4 regions of the Terrabacter sp. GCM10028922 genome follow, and region 2 is predicted to be linked to each of the others. Evidence: predicted binding sites of a transcription regulator. Region 2 holds the regulator's gene; each other region holds the start of a gene.
What was found. The regulator LexA, encoded in region 2, represses DNA repair genes until DNA is damaged. The targets are predictions, from matches to a motif close to TCGAACANNTGTTCGA.
Positions count from the first base shown of each region.

Region 1: a site for LexA is predicted at 3,600-3,615, ahead of ruvC (crossover junction endodeoxyribonuclease RuvC). Genes of this name have one in related genera too.
Region 3: a site for LexA is predicted at 3,095-3,110, ahead of ACFQU3_RS03110 (DUF6504 family protein). Genes of this name have one in related genera too.
Region 4: a site for LexA is predicted at 4,309-4,324, ahead of ACFQU3_RS02025 (alpha-ketoglutarate-dependent dioxygenase AlkB). Genes of this name have one in related genera too.

Region 1 covers NZ_JBHTFG010000001.1:60,985-66,047, forward strand. Annotated here, with positions in the region: gene ACFQU3_RS00270 (DUF4037 domain-containing protein) at 1-584, shown strand, start outside; gene kynU (kynureninase) at 604-1,857, opposite strand; gene pdxT (pyridoxal 5'-phosphate synthase glutaminase subunit PdxT) at 1,985-2,746, shown strand; gene ACFQU3_RS00285 (YebC/PmpR family DNA-binding transcriptional regulator) at 2,743-3,501, shown strand; gene ruvC (crossover junction endodeoxyribonuclease RuvC) at 3,650-4,300, shown strand; gene ruvA (Holliday junction branch migration protein RuvA) at 4,297-4,899, shown strand; gene ruvB (Holliday junction branch migration DNA helicase RuvB) at 4,896-5,063, shown strand, end outside.
Region 2 covers NZ_JBHTFG010000006.1:391,802-396,864, reverse strand. Annotated here, with positions in the region: gene ACFQU3_RS06735 (alpha/beta hydrolase) at 1-696, opposite strand, end outside; gene ACFQU3_RS06730 (hypothetical protein) at 693-842, opposite strand; gene ACFQU3_RS06725 (LysM peptidoglycan-binding domain-containing protein) at 1,302-1,760, opposite strand; gene lexA (transcriptional repressor LexA) at 1,990-2,715, shown strand; gene ACFQU3_RS06715 (phosphotransferase) at 2,746-3,279, opposite strand; gene ACFQU3_RS06710 (hypothetical protein) at 3,189-3,863, opposite strand; gene ACFQU3_RS06705 (Sir2 family NAD-dependent protein deacetylase) at 3,847-4,782, opposite strand; gene ACFQU3_RS06700 (LysR family transcriptional regulator) at 4,865-5,063, shown strand, end outside.
Region 3 covers NZ_JBHTFG010000002.1:357,333-362,395, reverse strand. Annotated here, with positions in the region: gene ACFQU3_RS03120 (DNA polymerase III subunit alpha) at 1-2,164, opposite strand, end outside; gene ACFQU3_RS03115 (SAV_6107 family HEPN domain-containing protein) at 2,170-2,619, opposite strand; gene ACFQU3_RS03110 (DUF6504 family protein) at 2,644-2,982, opposite strand; gene ACFQU3_RS03105 (DUF4126 domain-containing protein) at 3,522-4,220, shown strand; gene ACFQU3_RS03100 (methylenetetrahydrofolate reductase) at 4,252-5,063, opposite strand, start outside.
Region 4 covers NZ_JBHTFG010000002.1:137,665-142,727, reverse strand. Annotated here, with positions in the region: gene ACFQU3_RS02050 (metal ABC transporter permease) at 1-1,007, shown strand, start outside; gene ACFQU3_RS02045 (Fur family transcriptional regulator) at 1,004-1,459, shown strand; gene ACFQU3_RS02040 (hypothetical protein) at 1,640-2,581, shown strand; gene ACFQU3_RS02035 (isoprenyl transferase) at 2,683-3,462, opposite strand; gene recO (DNA repair protein RecO) at 3,496-4,224, opposite strand; gene ACFQU3_RS02025 (alpha-ketoglutarate-dependent dioxygenase AlkB) at 4,346-4,996, shown strand; gene ACFQU3_RS02020 (maleylpyruvate isomerase family mycothiol-dependent enzyme) at 5,010-5,063, shown strand, end outside.

The DNA of each region.
Region 1 (5,063 bases), on a different contig from region 2:
CCGACGACGCGGCTGAGCTGCACGGCATACGGAAGCGGCTCGAGTGGTACCCCGACGACGTGTGGCGCTACGTCGTCGCCACCGACTGGGCTCGGCTGGCACAGGAGCTGCCGTTCGTCGGACGAACGGCGGAGCGTGGAGACGACCTCGGGTCGCGGGTGGTGGCGGCACGTCTCATCGGCGTCACGCTGCACCTGGGGCACCTGCTCGAGCGACGGTGGCCGCCCTACGCCAAGTGGCTGGGCACGAGCTTCGGACGACTGCCACGGGCGGCCGCGGCGCTCGAGCCCCTCCAGCAGGCGCTGTCGGCTCCGGACTGGCGTGAGCGCGAGTCCGGGCTCGTCGACGCCCTCCGCACCCTGAACGCCGTCCAGGACGCGGCCGGCCTGCCGGTGGCCGACGACCCCGTGGAGCCGTTCTGGGACCGGCCGTACCGCGGGGTACGGGAGGAGGTCGTCGCCCTCCTCGAGGCCAGCGTCACCGATCCAGTGGTGCGGGCGCTGCCACGTGGGGTCGGGTCGGCCGAGCAGTGGAGCAACAGCGTCGACGTCCTCGGAGACCCCCGCCGCCGTAGGCCCCGATGAGGACAGGGGTGACGACGGGTCAGGTGACGGCGCCGCGCTCGGCGAACTCGGGCCGCTCGAACTCGCGCCCGTCGAGGACCTCCTTGAGGTGCGTGGCGGCCCGCACCGCGTCGACGTGGGTGACGTAGAGCGGCGCGAAGCCGAGCCGGATGATGTCGGGCTCCCGGAAGTCGCCGATGACGCCGCGCGCGATGAGCGCCTGCACGACCGCGAAGGCCTGCGGGTGCCGCAACGACACCTGGGAGCCGCGGCGTTCGGGCTCACGGGGCGTCGCCAGCGCCACGTCGACGCCGAGCGAGTCGAGCGCCTCGATGAACATGCCCGTCACCGACAGCGACGCCGTCCGGACGTCAGCGGGGGAGAGGCCGTCGTATGCCGACAGCGCGGCTTCGAGGGCGAGCACCGACAGCAGGGGCGGGGTGCCGACGCGGGCGCGCGTGATGCCCGGCGCCGGCTCGTAGTCGGGGCGCATCTCGAAGGGACGCGCGTGCCCCTGCCATCCGGTCAGCGGCTGGTCGAAGTCGTCCTGGTGGCGTGACGCGACGTAGAGGAAGGCCGGCGCGCCGGGGCCGCCGTTGAGGTACTTGTAGCCGCAGCCGACGGCGAGGTCGGCACCACCGGCGTCGAGGTCGACCTCGATGACCCCGGCCGAGTGGCAGAGGTCCCAGCAGGCGAGGGCGCCGACGGCGTGGGCGGCCTCGGTGACGGCGCGCAGGTCCCAGAGCTCGCCGGTGCGGTAGTCCACGCTGGAGTAGGACGCGAGGGCGAGTTCGTCGCCGACCTCGGCGATGGCGCTGGCGGCGTCACGCGGGTGCACCCTGCGCACCTCGAGGCCGGCGAGGGCGGCGGCCGACTCGGTCATGTACAGGTCGGTGGGAAACGAGTCGGGGTCGGTCAGCACGACCCGCCGACCGGGGCGCAGCCGTCCGGCCCCGACGACGGCCTTGAAGAGGTTGACCGACGTGGAGTCGGTGACGACGACCTGTCCCGGTGCGGCGCCGACGAGCCGGCCCACGCGGTCGCCGACGCGCGTCTGCGCGCCCCACCAGTCCGCCTCGTTCCACGACCGGATGAGCCGCTCACCCCACTCGCGGCGCGTGACGTCGTCGACGACGGCGGGCACGGCGCTCGGCAGCGCTCCGAGGGAGTTGCCGTCGAGGTAGACGACGTCGTCGGGAAGCGTGAAGAGCTCTCGCGTGCCCCGCAGGGCGGAGGAGTCGTCCGCCTCCTGCGCACGGGCGGTCAGGGCGTCGTGGGTGTGCACGGTCGTCATGGCCGCAACGTATCCGGTGGTGTCGCGCCGATGTCAGGCCCCATCTCACCCGCGTCTCGCATCCGAGACGGTTCCCACGACCCGACCCGTGGTCCGCGCCTCGGCGCACGCGTTCTACGCTGACCCGGTGAGCACCAGCACCACCACCGGCCCCACGACGAGCCCCGGCACGGATCCAGTGACGCACCCAGCCACGGACCCCCGCGCGGGCACCTCTGCCGACGCGGGGGCCAAGCCGCTCATCGGGGTCCTCGCCGTCCAGGGTGACGTGCGTGAGCACCTCGCAGCGCTGACGGCGCTCGGGGCCGAGGCCGTCACGGTGCGCCGACCCGCGGAGGTCGAGGCGATCGACGGGCTCGTCATCCCCGGCGGCGAGTCCACCGTCATGGACAAGCTCGTGCGTGCCTTCGACCTGCGCGAGCCGCTGCTGCGGCGCATCGCGGAGGGCATGCCCGCCTTCGGCTCGTGCGCCGGCATGATCATGCTCGCCGACCGCATCGTCGACGCGCGCCCCGACCAGCAGACCCTCGGGGGCCTCGACGTCACCGTCCGCCGCAACGCATTCGGCCGCCAGGTGGACTCGTTCGAGCAGGACCTCGACTACGCGTGGTCAGACCGGTCCCGGCACGGCACCGTCCACGCCGTCTTCATCCGCGCGCCCTGGGTCGAGGAGGCCGGCCCCGGCGTCGAGGTCCTCGCGCGCGTGAGCGAGGGCGTGGCCGCCGGTAGGATCGTCGCGGTCCGGCAGGGCAACGTCATGGCCACGTCGTTCCACCCCGAGGTGAGCGGCGACCGCCGGATCCACGCCGAGTTCGTCTCGATCGTCAGAGAGCACCGACTCCAGCAGTCGGGCGCACGCCAGTCACCGGAACGCGAGGACACTGCATGAGCGGCCATTCCAAATGGGCCACCACGAAGCACAAGAAGGCTGCCATCGACGCCAAGCGCGGCAAGCTCTTCGCCAAGCTCATCAAGAACATCGAGGTCGCGGCCCGGCAGGGCGGCGGTGACCCGGCCGGCAACCCCACCCTCTACGACGCCATCCAGAAGGCCAAGAAGACCTCGGTCCCCAACGACAACATCGACCGCGCCGTCAAGCGCGGCTCGGGTGCCGAGGCCGGCGGCGCCGACTGGCAGACGATCATGTACGAGGGCTACGCGCCCAACGGCGTCGCGGTGCTGATCGAGTGCCTCACCGACAACCGCAACCGGGCCGCCGCCGAGGTGCGCACGGCGCTGACCCGCAACGGCGGCCAGCTCGCCGATCCCGGTTCGGTCTCGTACGTCTTCAACCGCAAGGGTGTCGTCATCGTGCCCAAGGACGCCGGCTCCGAGGACGACATCCTCGAGGTCGTGCTCGAGGCGGGCGCCGAGGAGGTCAACGACAACGGCGAGACGTGGGAGATCGTCTCCGAGGCCTCCGACTTCGTCGCCGTCCGCAAGGCCATCCAGGACGCCGGCATCGACTACGAGTCGGCCGAGGCCTCCTTCGTCCCGAACCTCCAGGTGCCGCTCGACCTCGACGGCGCCAAGAAGATGATCCGCGTCATCGAGGCGCTCGAGGACAGCGACGACGTGCAGAACGTCTTCGCCAACGGCGACATCCCCGACGACGTCCTGGCCCAGCTCGACGACGAGGAATGACGCCGGCCTGACGCCGACGACCCGCCACGGGCCACAGGGAGGCACGCCGGTGACCGGCGTGCCTCCCGTCGTTTCGGGGCAGCCCCGTTAGCGTTGTCCCGAACACCTGTTCGTATCGCCCCGCCGGCCACGACCCAGGAGGTATGCCGTGCGCGTCCTCGCGGTCGACCCCGGCCTGACCCGTTGCGGCGTGGGTGTCGTCGACGGCCTCCCCGGTCGACGGCTCTCGCTCGTCGAGGTCGGCGTCATCCGCACGCCGTCGGGCGACCCGACGCCGAAACGGCTCGTCGCCATCGAGGACGAGATGCGCACCTGGTTCGAGCGCCACCGCCCCGAGACGGTGGCCGTCGAACGCGTCTTCGCCGACACCAACATGTCGACCGTCATGGGCACCGCTCAGGTGACCGGAATCGTCATGATGCTCGCCGAGCGGCGCGGACTTCCCGTGGCCCTGCACACGCCCACCGAGGTCAAGGCGGCGGTGAGCGGCAGCGGGCGCGCCGACAAGGCCCAGGTCACGACGATGGTCACTCGGCTCCTCGGGCTCGACACGCCGCCTCGGCCGGCCGACGCCGCCGACGCCCTCGCCCTCGCGATCTGCCACGTCTGGCGCGGAGGCACCCAGAGCCGGCTCGAGCAGGCGCGCCTCGAGCAGCTCGCGCGCACCGGGAGCCGGGGCAGCGGCATACCCCGGCGCGTCCCGCCCAGCGCCGCCGCGCCCCGACGCACGGCGTCCGGTGCCACCCCGGTCCGCACCGCCCGACCCACCCGAAGCAACCCTGGAGCCCAGCCCCGATGATCGCCTCGCTCTCCGGCACCGTCCTCAAGGTCGGCCTCGACTCCGTCGTCGTCGGCGTCGGCGGAGTCGGCATGCTCGTCCACACGACGCCCGCCACGGCTGCGTCGGTGCGCACCGGGCAGCCCACCGAGCTCGCCACGAGCCTCGTCGTGCGCGAGGACTCCCTCACCCTCTACGGCTTCGCCACCGACGACGAGAAGCACGTCTTCGAGACGGTGCAGACGGTGTCCGGTGTCGGCCCGCGGCTCGCCCTCGCCGTGCTCGCCGTCCACTCGCCCGACGCGGTGCGCGTCGCCCTCGGCACGGGCGACATCGTCGCGCTGACGAAGGTGCCCGGCATCGGCAAGAAGGGCGCCGAGCGGATGGTTCTCGAGCTGAGGGACAAGCTCGGCGCGCTGCCCGGCTCGGCGGGCACGTCCGCGCCGGTGCGCCTCGACACGGGCGACGAGTGGCGCGAGCAGGTCCGCGAGGCGCTCGTGGGGCTCGGCTGGACGGTGCGGCAGTCCGACGACGCGCTCGACCGGATCGCGCCCCTTGCAGCCGACGGCGCGGGAGTCTCCGCACTGCTGCGCTCGGCCCTCCAGGAGCTCGGCCGATGAGCGTCGAGCGGCCCTGGGAGGTCGACGAGGCCGGCGCCCCCGAGGTGTGGGACGACGGCTCGTTCGACGCCACGGCGCGCATCGTCGACACGGGCAGCGACACCGAGGAACGTCAGGTCGAAGCCGCCCTGCGGCCCAAGCGGCTCGACGACTTCCCGGGCCAG
Region 2 (5,063 bases):
GGGCCGCTCCCTGACCACGCGGCGGCGTTCACCGTCCGTCAGCGACCTCCACCAGGCCGCGGACGCGAACACGGCGTCGTTGCCGGCACCCACACGCCCGGACGGCGGATCCGGGGCCGGCACCGGCATCCACCCCGCGCCTTCGGCGGCAAGGCCGCTCGTGGTGCCCCGCGCGGCCGCTAGCAGGGTGCGTGCGAGCTCCTCGTCGGTCTCGGTCGCGGCCTGTCGGGCCCTCAGGAGGCAAGCAAGCACCTCGGCACGAAGGAGCTCGTCGAGGCGGGCACGATGGGCCTGCGCAGCCGGGTCACCGACCGTGGCCCGGACGGGGAGGAAGAGCCTGCCGTCCTCGTCGACCCACGCCCCTTCAGCGGCGGCACGCCTGTCGGCTCGCCCGACCAGGTCGATGGCGCTCTGGAGCCGCCCGGCAGCCAGGCCCAGGGCCTGTCCGGCGACCGCGATGCTCTGTGCGACCTGACCGAGGCCCGCGACGACGACGCCGTAGCGGTCCGCGGCCGCCGTCGACCCCGCCCCGGACCAGCGCGGTGCGGCCGAGCGTCGCCAGAGCAGCAGCTGAGCCATGGTGACGACTCGCCGCCGCTTGTCCTCGAGCCTGCGGCCCACCGCGACGAGCGACTGGGGACGGCTCGCCCGGACGTCACGCACCGACAGGCCCGCGCCGAGCGCGGTGGCCGTCATCGCCCGCCCCCGCCGCCGCCGCGCCTCGCGCCCGTCATCGACTCACGCACGGTCTGCTCGACCGTGTCGTAGGCGTCAGCGGCTGCGGCGACCGACCGTCCGAGCTCGCCCAGCTGCCAGCGCGTTCCGGCCAGCTGGGCCTCCACGCGGTCGCCACGTGGTGCAGGCTCGATGCGGTGCGACCGCCAGGAACCGCGGCCGCGACAGGTCGCAGGTCGTCCGCGATCCCGAGCGCCCGAACCTGCGCCAGGACCTCCTCGACGGCCGCGGCGCTCTCGCGCAGCGTCCGGGTGTCGACGTCGAATCTCATCCCTGCTCCCTTCCCGAGGTCAGCAACGCTAGGTCGGCGCGGGAACCGGGGACGGGGCTCATCCACAGGCCCACCCAGTCACCGGGCGCGGCAGCCACTCGAACAGGGGACAGCAGAACGCCGCACCCCCTCCTCAGGGGTGCGGCGTCCGGGCGCGAGCGGCGGGGTCGAAGCGCCGCCGACGCCAGCCGCTGAAGGTGGAGCCAACGCGGCCGATCGGGAGGGGCGACCTGGCTGCAGCCGGGTGGACGGCATATGGCCTCGGTCGGGCCCAGGTGAGCTCGTGGCTCGGGGTTCAGCGCGTCGGGATGACGATTCGCTGGCCGGTGTGGATCTGGGTCGTGCTCAGGGCGTTGGCTATCTGGAGCTCCACGACGCCGTCGCTGATCGGCAGACCGGGCAGCTCGCGGGCTGCGATACCGGACAGCGTCTGCCCGGACTCCACCGTGACGACACGCGGCTCGCCAGAGGCGGAGGCGATCTGGCCGGCGAGACCCACGGCCAGAACCGAGACGACGACAGCAACGAGCAGGGCGACGACGAGCCGGCCGAAGCGGGTCAACCGGACCGGCGGCTGGGCGGACCCGGCCGCACCTGCCTCACGCACCGCCCATCGATCCCCCGCCTTGCCGATCGCGCGGACCGCTTCGCGCCCGGTGGGCAGGGAGACGAGGTTGGGTCGACCGGCTGGTCGTGGCCTCATGGCCTCCCGCGGGTGCGGCTGGCGAACGGCCTCGAGCACGATGGCGCTCATGGTGACCTCCCCTTGCTCCTGATCGGACGAACATGTGTTCGATAGAACGCTTGTACGAGTTGTAGCACGTATGTTCGATGAAGTCGAGACACGCATCGAACACGTGTTTGGCAACTGTGTTCGAACTGCGTAGTCTTTCCTCACACCACGAACCTCACCAGCCACCACTGACACTGGCCCCACACCGGGCGGGCAGGAGGGGGTCTGAGGAGCCGACGAAGGGGACACCATGGGCGTGACCGAGCTTCCCGACCGCGACAGCGGCGACGGCCTGACGGTGCGTCAGCGCCGCGTGCTCGAGGTGATCCGCAACTCCGTCGATCGTCGCGGCTACCCGCCGAGCATGCGTGAGATCGGCGACGCGGTCGGGCTGGCGAGCCCGTCGAGCGTGTCCCACCAGCTCAACGCGCTCGTGGCCAAGGGCTACCTGCGGCGCGACCCCAACCGTCCCCGCGCCCTCGAGGTCGTCTCCCCCGACGCGAAGGCCGAGGAGCTCGGCTACCGTGGCGGCGCCGTGACTCCGCCACGCCCCCGTGGCGACCACTACGACACCGAGACCGACTCTGGCGACGCCCGTCCCGAGGCCTCCTACGTCCCGGTCCTGGGTCAGATCGCCGCCGGCGTGCCCATCACGGCCGAGGAGGTCGTCGAGGACGTCTTCCCGCTGCCCAAGCAGCTCGTCGGCGAGGGCGACCTCTTCCTCCTCAAGGTCAACGGCGACTCCATGGTCGACGCGGCCATCTGCGACGGAGACTGGGTCGTCGTGCGCCAGCAGCAGCACGCCGAGAACGGTGACGTCGTCGCAGCCATGCTCGACAACGAGGCGACGGTCAAGACGTTCAAGCGCAAGGACGGCCACGTGTGGCTCATGCCGCACAACTCGGACTTCTCCCCGATCGACGGTGACGACGCGACCATCCTCGGCAAGGTCACCGCCGTGCTGCGCCGCATCTGAGCACCCGCCCCGCCCGACCCGGCCCGCGCGTCACGACAGTGGTGGCTCGTCCCCGAGTGCGCCGAGCCACCACGTCCCGGCGTCGCCGTAATCGGCGAGCTCCGGCGGGGTGAGCGTCGCGGTGACGCGCAGCCACGACTCGGCGCGCAGAAGACGCCCGAGATGCAGCGCCGCCGGTAGTGCCGCGCGAAGCTGCGTCCCGGGCACGACGTCGCCCCAGACCTCGAGGCCGGCGTCGGCGACCCGCCGCAGCCGCGCGTCGTCAGGTGCCGTTTCCAGGCGATGGAGCAGCACGTTGAGCGGGATGAAGAGGGCCGAGAGCGGATGGGCGAGCACGGAGTCGCCGAAGTCGAAGAAGCGCATTCCGCCCGGCGTCGCGAAGACGTTGTTGGCATGCAAGTCGTTGTGCACGAGGTTCTCGCCCAGCCCCAGCGCGTCGAGGTCCGCGGCCCACCCCGCACGTCGGGCAGCAGTCACCGGAGCCGGTCTGCGACCTCCTGCGTCATCCGCCGAGGGTCGCTGTCGGGCAGCGCCTCGAGCGAGGCGACGCGCGCCCGGACGTATGCCGTGGCCTCCGCCGGGCGCATCACCGACACGCCCGCACCGACGAGGTCGGCCTCATGACCGACCAGCTCGCGCTGGAGGTGCATCGCCTCGGCGGCGACCCGGCACCAGGCGTCCAGGTCGTCGCCGGCGACCGTCTCGGCGAAGACCGGTCCCTGGTCGGGCACGAGGTGCAGCCCGCGCTCGGTATCGGCCGCCGCCACCGGCACGACACGGTCAGGGGCGATGGCGTCGAGCACGACGAGCAGGGCCGCCTCGAACGCCTGGTGCGGGCAGTTCTGCTTGATCCAGTACCTCGACCGGTCGGCGGCGGTCGCCCGCCACAGCGTCGACCACGGCCGCTGGTGCACCGCCTCGATCGCGACGAGCCCCGTCCCCATGTCGTCGAGAGCGTGGACCACCCAGGCGCGCAGCTCCGCCTCGAACGCGTCGGAGGTCCACCGCACCGACGGGCCGGGGCCACCCTCCGGGAGGGCCGCGTACCACGGCGGCTCGGTGCTCGGCTCGTCAGTGACCGGCTTGTCAGTGGCAGGCTTGTCAGTGGCAGGCTTGTCAGTGGCAGGCTCGTCAGTGGCCGAGGGCACCGCGCAGCTCCACGAGGGTCGGGCCGAGGGGCGCGTGCAGGCGCAGCGTCGCCTCGGTGTCGCCGCGCGTGGCCGACCGGGTGACGATCGCGACGGGGACTCCGTGCTGGTGCGCACGGCGCACGAAACGATAGCCGCTCATGACTGACAGCGAGGATCCGAGGACGAGCAGGGCCCCGGCGGCCTCGACGATGCCGAAGCACCGGTCGACGAGGGCCTTGGGCACTGACTCGCCGAAGAAGACGACGTCGGGCTTGACCGTGTCGTTGCCACAGACGAGGCACCGGGGCGCGTGGAACGACTCGACGAGCGCGTCGGCGAGGACGATGTCGCCGTCCGGGCGCACCTGCTCGCCCCACTGGGACCCGACGGCGGCGGCGGCCCGCGAGAAGCGTTCCATGAACCCGGGGTTGGCCTCGGTCATCCTCTCGTGCAAACCGATTCGTGATGTGACCTCGCCGCACACGAGGCACACGGCCTGCTCGAGGGAGCCGTGCAGCTCGACGACGTCGGTCGCGCCGGACGCCTGGTGCAGGCCGTCGACGTTCTGCGTGATGATCGGCCCGACGTAGCCGGCCCGCTGCAGGTCCGTGACCACGCGGTGACCGATGTTGGGGGCCGCAGCGTTGAAACGCTGCCAGCCGATGTAGCTGCGTGCCCAGTAGCGCCGCCGGGCGTCGCTGGAACCGGCGAACTCGCCGAACGTCATCGGCTCGACCCGGCGCGTCCCGTCCGGGCCGCGGTAGTCGGGAATCCCCGACTCCGTCGAGAGGCCCGCACCGCTCAGCACGACGACGCCACCGGCGCTGACGAGGTCGACGAGGTCCTCGAAGCTGCCCAGGTCGTGCGTCTCGAGCGGTAGCGTGCGCGACGTCGACAGGCGGCTTGTGACTCCGGCGGCTCCGGTCGGCTGGTGCACCGGACCAGCCTACGACGGGGTCGAGCCATTCCTGACACGTCGAGTCCTTCAGCATTCCATAATCTGCGGTTATGATGGACGCATGATCGACGCTGCCGGCCTGCGGGTCATGAAGGCCATTGCCGACGAGGGAAGCTTCACGAGCGCGGCCAACGCCCTCGGCTTCACCCAGCCGGCCATCTCCCAGATGGTCCGCCGCCTCGAGCAGCGCACCGGCACGGTCCTCGTCGAGCGCTACGGCCGCCAGGTGCGACTCACCGAGGCCGGCCAGGTCCTCGCAC
Region 3 (5,063 bases), on a different contig from region 2:
TGTCGCTCTTGACCGGGCCGGGCCGGAAGAGCGAGATGTCGATGATGAGGTCCTCGAAGCTGCGCGGCCCGAACTTGCCGATGAGCTCGCGCTGCCCCGGGCTCTCGATCTGGAAGCACCCGAGCGTCTTCGTCGACCGGACCAGCTCGAAGGTCGGCTCGTCGTCGAAGGGCACCTGGGTCTCGTCGTCGAGGTCGATGCGCACGCCGTCGATGCGCTCGACCTCGTCGATCGCGTGCGCCATCGCCGACTGCATCCGGATGCCGAGGACGTCGAGCTTGAGCAGTCCCATCTCCTCGACGTCGTCCTTGTCGAACTGGCTCATCGGGAAGCCGAGCCAGCTCGCCTCGACAGGGGTGCGGTCGAGCAGGACGGAGTCGGACAGCACCACGCCGCAGGGGTGCAGCGCGATGTGCCGGGGCAGGCCGTCGAGCCGCTCGACGATGTCGAACATCAGCTGCAGGCGCGGCACGTCGAGGCCGCTCGCGCGCAGCTCGGGAAGCTCGGCCAGGGCATTGCGCACGTTGCGGGCGGCGATGTGCGGGAAGGCCTTGGCCATCGCGTCGATCTCTGGTGGCGGCAGCCCGAGCGCCGCGCCGGCATCGCGGATCGCGTGGCGCACCCGGTAGGTGTCCATCATCGAGACGCACGTGACCCTTTCACCGCCGAAGTGGTCGAGGATGCGTTCGTAGATCTCGGTGCGGCGGGCCGACTCGACGTCGATGTCGATGTCGGGCAGCTCGGCGCGCAGCGGTGAGCAGAACCGCTCCATGAGCAGCCCGTGGCGCATCGGGTCGACACCGGAGATGCCGAGGAGATAGTTGACGAGCGAGCCCGCCCCCGAGCCGCGGGCCGCCACCCGCACACCCATCTCGCGGATGAGGTCGCACACCTGCGCGACGGTGAGGAAGTACGTCGCATAGCCGAGCGTCTCGATGACGCCGAGCTCGTCCTCGAGCCGGTCGCTGACGGCACCGAGCTCGCTGCCGGTGCGGTCCGGGTATCGGGTCGCGATCGACTCGCGGCACCGGCGCGCGAGGACGTGGTGCGGGTTGGTGCCGGGGCGGATGCCGAGCACACCGGGCTCGGGCAGGTGCACCGAGCCGATGCCGAGGTCGGCTCGCGGGTCCTGGATGCACTGGGTCGCGAGGGCCGTGGTGCGGGCGAGCAGCTCACGCGCCTGCTCGCGGGCGAGCGGCCCGCCGCCGACGAGGCCGGGGCCCGAGACCTGCACGACGTCGAGCGCGAGCGCGTGCATGAGCGGGGTGGGCGAGAGGTGCCCGGCCGTCGTGACGCGGTCGAGGTGGCGCTCGTCGAGCGCGACGAGCCGGCGCGCCGCGTCGAGGACGTCGACGACCGCGGCGTCCTGCGGGTCGACGTGGCGCACCGCGGCGGTGATGATGCTCGGCACGCCGGCCTCGCGCGCGAGAGCGAGCATGCGCCCGGCCTGCCCGAGGCTGCCGGGCAGGTGCTCGGGCCCGCCGTGGCAGACGACCTCGACGACGACGCCCCCGCGCGGAAGCAGCGCGACCCACCGCTCGAGCGCGGCCCGCGCCCGGTCGCGTCGCTTGGCGAGGACGGCGCGGCCCACGTCGGAGTCGGGTCCGAGGAGCACGACGAGCCGGGCGGGCCCAGCCTCGCTCCCGGAGCTCCCTGAGCTGCCCGTCGAGCCCTCGGGAGCCGGGTCGGTGCGCGGGCGCGCGTGCTCCGCGACGAGGCTCGCGGTCGTCACCGGGTTGCCGCGCTCGCCGCGCAGGTGGGTCGCGGTGACGAGACGGCAGAGCGCCGCCCACCCCTCACCGGGGGCCAGGTCGGCGGTGCTGCCGCGGGCCAGCACGGTGACGCGCGGCAGCCGCGGGTCGACGAGCGCGCCTCCGCGCACCGGGGTGCGGATGCGCCCCCGGGGTCGTTCGGGGTGCTCGGGGTCGAGGGCGAGGTCGACGCCGAGAACCGGAGCGACGTCGTGCTCCATGCAGGACCGGACGAACTTCACTGCACCGTAGAGCCCGTCGCGGTCGGTGAGGGCGAGCGCGGGCTGCCCGAAGGCTGCCGCCCGCTCGACGAGCTGGTGCGGCTTTGCCGTGCCGTAGCGCATGGAGTATCCGGAGGCGACGTGCAGGTGCACGAAGCCCTCGCCGCCAGGCGTGGAAGAAGCGGTCGTCATACTGCTCAGCCCCCGCTCGCCCGACTCCTCGAGACGGGGGTGATCGACTGCGGCAGCGGGATCGTCAGCGGCACGCCGAGCTGGTCCTGGACGATCTCGAGGAACATCTCGGCCTGGCGCAGCAGGTCGTCGGCCTCGCGGGCGCTGATGTGGCCACCACGGTCGACGACCGACCTGTGGGCCGAGCACGCCGCGAAGAAGGCGGCCCACTCCCCCAGCTCGGGCGCGACGCCGGGGAGCACCTGCCAGACGCTGCGCGGCCGGGAGCGCGGGGACGGGACGGTGCGAGCCGCGACGAGGGCCGCGGCAGCCCGCAGGGCACCGAGGTGGGCGTCGCGGTAGCGCTCCGACGCGTCGCTCGTGCGGCACGCGGTCTCGAGCGTGGCACGCCCCCGCTCGAGCAGGTCGAGCACGGCGACCGAGACGGGTGGACGACGCAGGTGGGCGGCGGTCACGGTGGTCTCCTCTCTTCTCCGGCGTCAGTCGGCGACCCGCACGAGCGACCACCGGTCGCCGCGTGAGGACTCGTCGTGGGCGAGGTCGTAGACCCCGGGCGCGAAGGACCACCCCGGGCTCGCCTCGACCCTCCAGACGTGCTGCTCGCTCGCGGCCGCGACGAGCGTCTCGCCGGGGCGCACCTGCGCCTCGTCGGCGTCGAGCGCGTCGTGCCACCAGGCCCGCCGCTCGCGCCACTGGGCGAGGACGCCACGCACGACATAGAGCCGGCCGCGCCAGATGAACGCCTCGGGAGGCGGCCCGGCGGCGGGCTGCTCCCCCTCCTGCAGTCTCACCTGCACGGAGTCACTGAACCTACGCACCACGACACGTCTCCCTCGGACACGTCGAGGCCGGACATCACGACCCAGACCACTCGCGCCCCACACGAGCAGCCCGACACCAACCGACGACTGAGCTGAACTGGACCAACATTCGAACACTTGTTCGATGCTCAAAGCCTAACCCCTGCCGCCGACAGCCTGTCAAGACGGTCCGGGACCGACCTGACGGCCACCCGTCCCATCCCGTCCCCGACCTCCCCGACCTCCCCGACCTCCCCGACCTCCCCGACCTCCCCGACCCGGCGAACCTGAGTACCGGTGCTCAGGCCCGGCCGCCCGAGCCCTCGGCAGAGTTGGGGCTGCGGGTTCGGTCCGCGAACGGAGGGGTGCAGGGGTCCCGTCCGCTCACGGATCGGACCCGTTCCGCTGCCCAGAGGCCTGCGGGCGCGCCGGGCGCGCCCCGTTGCACCGGCCCCGGGAATGCGGGAGCGTCAGAAGCGTTGGACCTGTGCCCGGCCGTCCGGCCGGCAGCAGACGCACCGGCGCACCCGCGACCGGCGCGCGACCGAAGGAGTGTCGTGGGCGCCGAGCTCATCCCCATGGCCTTCACCACCGGGTGGGGCAGCGGAATCAACGCGTACGCGGTCGTGCTCGTCCTCGGGCTCGCCGACAAGATCTTCGCCCTCGGCCAGGTCCCCGACGCCCTGGCTCGCACCGACGTGCTCGTCGGGGCCGGGATCCTCTTCGCGATCGAGATGCTCGCCGACAAGATCCCCTACATCGACTCGGTGTGGGACTCGGTCCACACCGTCGTGCGGCCGGCCGTGGGCGCCACGATCGGCTACCTCATCGGCCATGAGACCGCGGGCCTCGACGCCGCCATCGGGGCGGCGACGGGTGGTGTCACCGCCCTCATCTCGCACGGCATCAAGGCCGGGATCCGCGCGGCGGTCAACACCTCGCCGGAGCCGGCCAGCAACGTCCTCGTCAGCACGACCGAGGACGTCACCGTCACCGGCGTCACGGCGCTGGCCATCGCACACCCCTGGTGGGCCGCGACGATCGCACTGCTGCTGCTCGCCCTGGGCGCCTTCCTCGTCTACAAGCTGGCGAGCCGCATCCGGCGCTACAAGCGGCGCTACGACGCCTGGGGCGAGCGGGTGGGCATCGCAACGCCCCCAGGGCGCGCACGCCTGGGTCGCGACACGGGGGTCGACCCGCCGGCGGCCCCACGCGGCGCGGAGCGTCCGGAACGCCCCTTCGACCAGGAGACCTGACGCCCACGCGGCTCAGGGAGCCCGAGCGGCGTCAGAGGTTGCCGAAGACCTCGAGCGTCGCCGACGAGCGGTTCATCGTGATGAAGTGGATGCCCGGCGCGCCCTCGTCGAGCAGCCGGCGCGAGGACTCCGTGGCGATCGCCATGCCTTCGGCGCGGACACCGTCCGCGTCGTCGCCGTGACGCCCGAGCCGGCCGGTGACCTCGGTCGGCATCGGCTGGCCGGCGAGCTCGGCCATGCGCACGACCTGGCGCACGTTGGTGATCGGCATGATCGCGGGCACGACCGGCAGGGCGGAGCCCCGGCGGGCGAGCTCGTCGCGCAGCCGCAGGTAGTTGTCGACGTCGAAGACCATCTGCGTGATCGCGAACTGCGCACCCGCCCGTTCCTTGCGGATCAGCGTCACGGCATCCTCGCTGATGTCGCCGGACTCGGGGTGCCCGTCGGGGAAGGCCGCGACACCCACGGTGAAGTCGCCGAGCCCGCGCACGAGCGAGACCAGCTCGTCGGCGTGGTTGAGCCCCTCGGGGTGCGCCACCCAGGGCTGGCCGAGGCCGCCCTGGGGGTCACCGCGCAGGGCCAGGATGTTGCGGACCCCGGCGGCTGCGTACGACCCGACGATGCCGCGCAGCTCTGCCACGGAGTGCCCGACGCAGGTCAGGTGCGCCATCGGTGTCAGCGAGGTGGCTTCGAGCACGCGCTGGGTCAGGCGCACCGTGCGGTCGCGGGTGCTGCCTCCGGCGCCGTAGGTGATCGACACGAAGCTCGGTGAGACCTTCTCGAGCCGGCGGATGGCGTCCCAGAGCTGCGCCTCGGACGCGTCGTCCTTGGGCGGGAAGAACT
Region 4 (5,063 bases), on a different contig from region 2:
ACTTCATGCAGCGAGCGCTCATCGCGGCGCTGCTCGTCGGCACCGTCGCCCCTATGGTCGGCATCTTCCTCGTGCAGCGCCGGCTCTCGCTCATCGGCGACGGCATGGGCCACGTCGCCCTCGCCGGCGTCGCCCTCGGCCTCGTCACCGGCGCGGCGCCCGTGCTGACGGCGCTGGTCGCGGCCGTCATCGCAGCGGTCGTCATCGAGCTGCTGCGCACCCGCGGCCGCACCAACGGCGACGTCGCCCTCGCCGTCATCTTCTACGGCGGCATCGCCGGTGGCGTCGTCATCATCAGCAAGTCGCCCGAGGGCACGCCGGCCAACCTCATGAAGTACCTCTTCGGGTCGATCCTGACGACCCAGCGCGGCGACCTCTACGTCTTCGCCGGCCTTGCGGTCCTCATCGCGGTGACGACCTGGGCGCTGCGCCCCAGGCTCTTCGCGGTCGCCAACGACGAGGAGTACGCGCGTGCGGTCGGCATCCCGGTGCTGCCGCTCAACATCGTTCTCGCGGTCCTCACGGCGACGACCGTCGTCGTCGCGATGCGGGTCGTCGGGTTGTTGCTCATCAGCGCGCTCATGATCGTGCCCAACGCGGCGAGCCAGCTCATCGCGAGGTCGTTCAGCAGCGGGCTGCGGTGGGCCATCGCCTTCGGCCTCGTCTCCTCCGTCGGCGGCGTCGCGCTGTCCTACCCGCTCAACACGCCTTCCGGAGGCACGATCGTCCTTCTCGCCGTCGGGCTCTTCGTCGTGACGGCCGTCGTCACGGGCATCATGTCCAGGCTCGGCGGACGGCGGCACGCGGTCACCGAGACCCACCCGCACGAGCACGGGGTCGAGTGCGGACACCTGGCCGTCACCCACGGCGACCACGTCGACTACCTGCACGACGGTCACCTCCACGCCGCGCACGAGGGCCACTACGACGAGCACGGCGGGCCGCACGACCACGCGCCCGACACCACCACGGCCACGACCGCCTCGACGAGAGGAACGAGACCATGACGCCCGAAGCGAGCAGCGTGAAGAGCGCCAACGGCACGAGCAACGGCGGGCCGGGCGGGTCGCGCAAGCCGACGCGCCAGCAGGCCGCCGTCGCGGAGCTTCTCGAGCGGTCCGACGACTTCACGTCGGCCCAGACCGTCCACGCGCGGCTTCGCGACGCCGGGGCCGGCGTCGGGCTGGCCACGGTCTACCGGACCCTCCAGTCGATGGTCGAGGCCGGCACGGTGGACGTCCTGCGCACCGACGACGGCGAGGCCGTCTACCGCGCGTGCTCGACGCACCATCACCACCACCTCGTGTGCCGAGCATGCGGTCGCACCGTCGAGGTGGAGGGCCCTGCAGTCGAGAAGTGGGCCGACAAGGTCGCGAGCGACCACGGCTTCACGGGCGTGACCCACACGCTCGAGATCTTCGGGACCTGCGCCGACTGCGCGGCAGCACAGGACGCCTGACCGGGCGCCGACGCCACCGGCACGGTTCGACGCCACCCGCACACCGGTGGCTCGGCGCCGGGAGGGTGGCTCGGTGCCGACGTGGCGGCGTCGTCCACACCTCCTCACGGTGGATCGACCCTCTCCACAGGTCCGACTCCGCGACGACCATGGGACGGCCGGCCCGCCGACCATGAGTGCGTGACCACCCCGGACCAGCTCCTCCCGTATGCCGCCGACGACGTCGTCAGCGCCGCACAGCTCGCGGCGCGGGGCATCGACTCCCACGAGGTGCGCCGCCTCCTCGGCGCCCGCGTCCTTCATCGACTGTGCACGGGTTGGTACGCGACTCGGACACCGGCTGGCGACACCGATCGGCACGTGCTGCGGAGCCGGGCCGTGCTCCGTCACCTCGACGGCCGAGCGGCGTTGAGCCACCAGTCCCGCGTGGTGGCAGCAGGCCTGCCGGTGTGGCGAGCCGATCTGGGGGCGGTCCACGTGACGCGCATCCGTGACAGGGTCACCCGGCGCCGACCCCACCTGGTCAGCCACTCGCAGGTGCCGGGGCTCACCATCACGTCGCACCCGGGACTCGGCTGCGTTGTGCCGCTGGCCGTGGCGATCGTCCAGACCGGTCTGACGGCGGGCGCCATGGATGCGGCCATCGCGGCTGATGCGGCGGTCCGCACCGAGTGCGTGACGCGTGAGGAGCTGCAGTCGGCAGTCGAGCTCCTGACCGGGCACCCTGGACTGCGCCGGACCGCGGCCGCTCTCGGTCGGTGCGACGGCCGGCACGAGTCGGCAGGCGAGACCCGCCTGGCCCATCTGATGGCTGACCTCGGTGTGGCTGTCACCCCACAGCTGAAGATCACGACGCGGCTGGGCACGCGACGCGTCGACTTCCGCATCGACGGGACCTCGGTGCTGCTCGAGTTCGACGGGAAGGTCAAGTACACCGACCCGCAGCGCGCGGGCAATGTGCTGTGGCAGGAGAAGCGGCGACAGGACGCCCTCGAGGACGAGGGATGGACCGTGGTCCGGGTGACGTGGGCCGACCTGGACGATCCCGCCGCACTCTGGGCCCGCATCCGCGCAGCCATTGCCCGCAGCCGCGGCCGGCGCGGCCCCATCGAGCGTCGCTGAGGGTGTGAAGCCACCCTTTTGGATCGACGCCACCCGCACACCGGTGGCTCGGGCCCGTGAGGGTGGCTCGGGCCCGTCAGGGTCGCTCGTCGGGCTGGCCCTCAGGCGGAAGTGGTCGGGGTGTCGACCGCTCCGCCGTAGCGGCGGTCACGTGCGACGTACTCCTCGACCGCGGCCCACAGGTCGCGTCGGTCGTAGTCGGGCCAGAGCCGGTTCTGGAAGACCATCTCGGCGTACGCCGACTGCCACAGCAGGAAGTTGCTCGTGCGCTGCTCCCCCGACGACCGCACGAACAGGTCCACGTCGGGCATCGTCGGCTCGTCCAGGTAACGCTTGATCGTCTTCTCGTCGACCGAGCCGGGTCGAAGCCGGCCGTCCTTGACGTCGTGGGCGATCCGCTGGACGGCGTCGGCGATCTCGGCGCGGCCGCCGTAGTTGACGCAGAAGTAGAGGGTGAGCCCCGTGTTGTGCTTCGTCAGCTCCTGGGCGATCTCGAGCTCCTTGATGACGGAGCGCCAGAGCCGGGGCGCGCGACCGACCCAGCGCATGCGCACGCCCCACTCGTGGAGCTGGTCGCGACGGCGTCTGATGACGTCGCGGTTGAAGCCCATGAGGAAGCGCACCTCGTCGGGCGACCGGCGCCAGTTCTCGGTCGAGAACGCGTACGCCGACAGGTGGGTCACCCCGACCTCGATCGCCCCCGCCACGACATCGAGCAGCGACGCCTCGCCTGCCTCGTGGCCCTTGGTCCGCGGCAGGCCGCGGGCGTTGGCCCACCGACCGTTGCCGTCCATGACGATCGCCACGTGCTTCGGCAGGAGGTCGGCCGGGATCGACGGCGCTGTGGCTCCGGACGGGTGCGGGAAGGGCAGGACGGTCATGGGTCTCCGTTGGATGGTGAGCTCGCTTGTGGCTCAGGCACGCTCGACAAGGCGCAACGACCGCAGCCCACGCTCGATGTGCCACTGGAGGAAGGCCGAGACGAGGCCGTTGCCCTGTCTGCGATGTCGCTCGTCGCTCGCGTCGGCAACCTCCCAGTCGCCGGTGAGCAGCGAGGCGAGCAGCTCGAAGGTCTCGGGGGCGGGCGCGCTCGAACCGGGCGGACGGCATACGGAGCAGACGGCGCCACCGGACTGCACGTTGAACGCCCGGTGCGGGCCCGGCGCCCCGCAGCGCGCGCAGTCGACGAAGCTGGGCGCCCACCCCGCGACGGCGAGCGAGCGGAGCAGGTACGCGTCGAGGACGAGCCCCGGGTCGTGCGCCCGCTCGGCGAGCGAGCGCAGGGCGCCGCCGAGGAGGAGGTACTGCTGGGTCTGCGGCTCGTGCTCCTCGGTCAGCTGGAGCGCGGTCTCGAGCATCGAGGTCGCACAGGTGTAGGCCGTGTAGTTGCGGGCGATCGCATCGCCGTAGGGTGCCAGCGTCTCGGCCTGGGTGACAGTGTCGAGGTTGCGGCCCTCGTAGCACTGGACGTCGACGATCATCCCCGGCTCGAGCCTCGAGCCGAAGCGCGACTTCGTCCGCCGGACACCTTTGGCGACGGCGCGGACCCGGCCGCGCGTGCGCGTGAGCATCGTGATGATGCGGTCGGCCTCACCCAGCTTGTGGGTGCGCAGGACGATCGCCTCGTCACGGTAAAGGGGCATGGGGCCATTCTCCACCGCGCGCACGGCCAGACCGCACCGCACGCGCCGCCCACGCGAAGTCGGCTTCGGCACCTTCACGCCGAGTCGAACACGCGTTCGAGGTCTGGGTTATCGTGGATGCATGGACCTCAACCTGCAGGGGTCGCTGCTCGACCTCACCGACGAGATGACACTGCGCGACGTCGGCACCGGCATGACCCGTCACCAGCTCGGTCGCGGGGCGTGGGTCGACGTGCGACCCGGCTGGCTCGCCACCGGCGACGAGCTGTTCACCGTGCTCCTGCGCGACGTGCCATGGCACGCGGAGCGGCGGCAGATGTACGACTCGGTGGTGGACGTGCCGCGTCTCACGAAGTTCTACGCCGCTGGGGAGCAGCTGCCCCACCCGATCCTCGTCGAGGCGCGCGACGCGCTGAGCCGCCACTACGCCGCCGAGCTCGGCGAACCGTTCGTGACCGCCGGCCTGTGCCTCTACCGGGACGGACGCGACAGCGTCGCCTGGCACGGCGACCGCATCGGCCGCTCGCGCGACAGCGACACGATGGTGGCCATCCTCTCGCTCGGGTCGGCCCGCACCCTGGCCCTGCGCCCGCGCGACGGCGGCGCCATCCCCGGGTCGAGCACAAAGAGCTTGCGGTATCCCCTCGGACATGGTGACCTCGTCGTGATGGGCGGCTCGTGCCAGCGGACGTGGGACCATTCGGTCCCGAAGACGTCAGAGCCGATGGGGCCGCGCATCTCCGTGCAGTTCCGTGTCGCCGGCGTCCGCTGACAGGAGATCCCGTATGCCGTCCAGCCGCTCAGGTGGCCAGCTCCCCTTCCTCGACCACCTCGCGGCC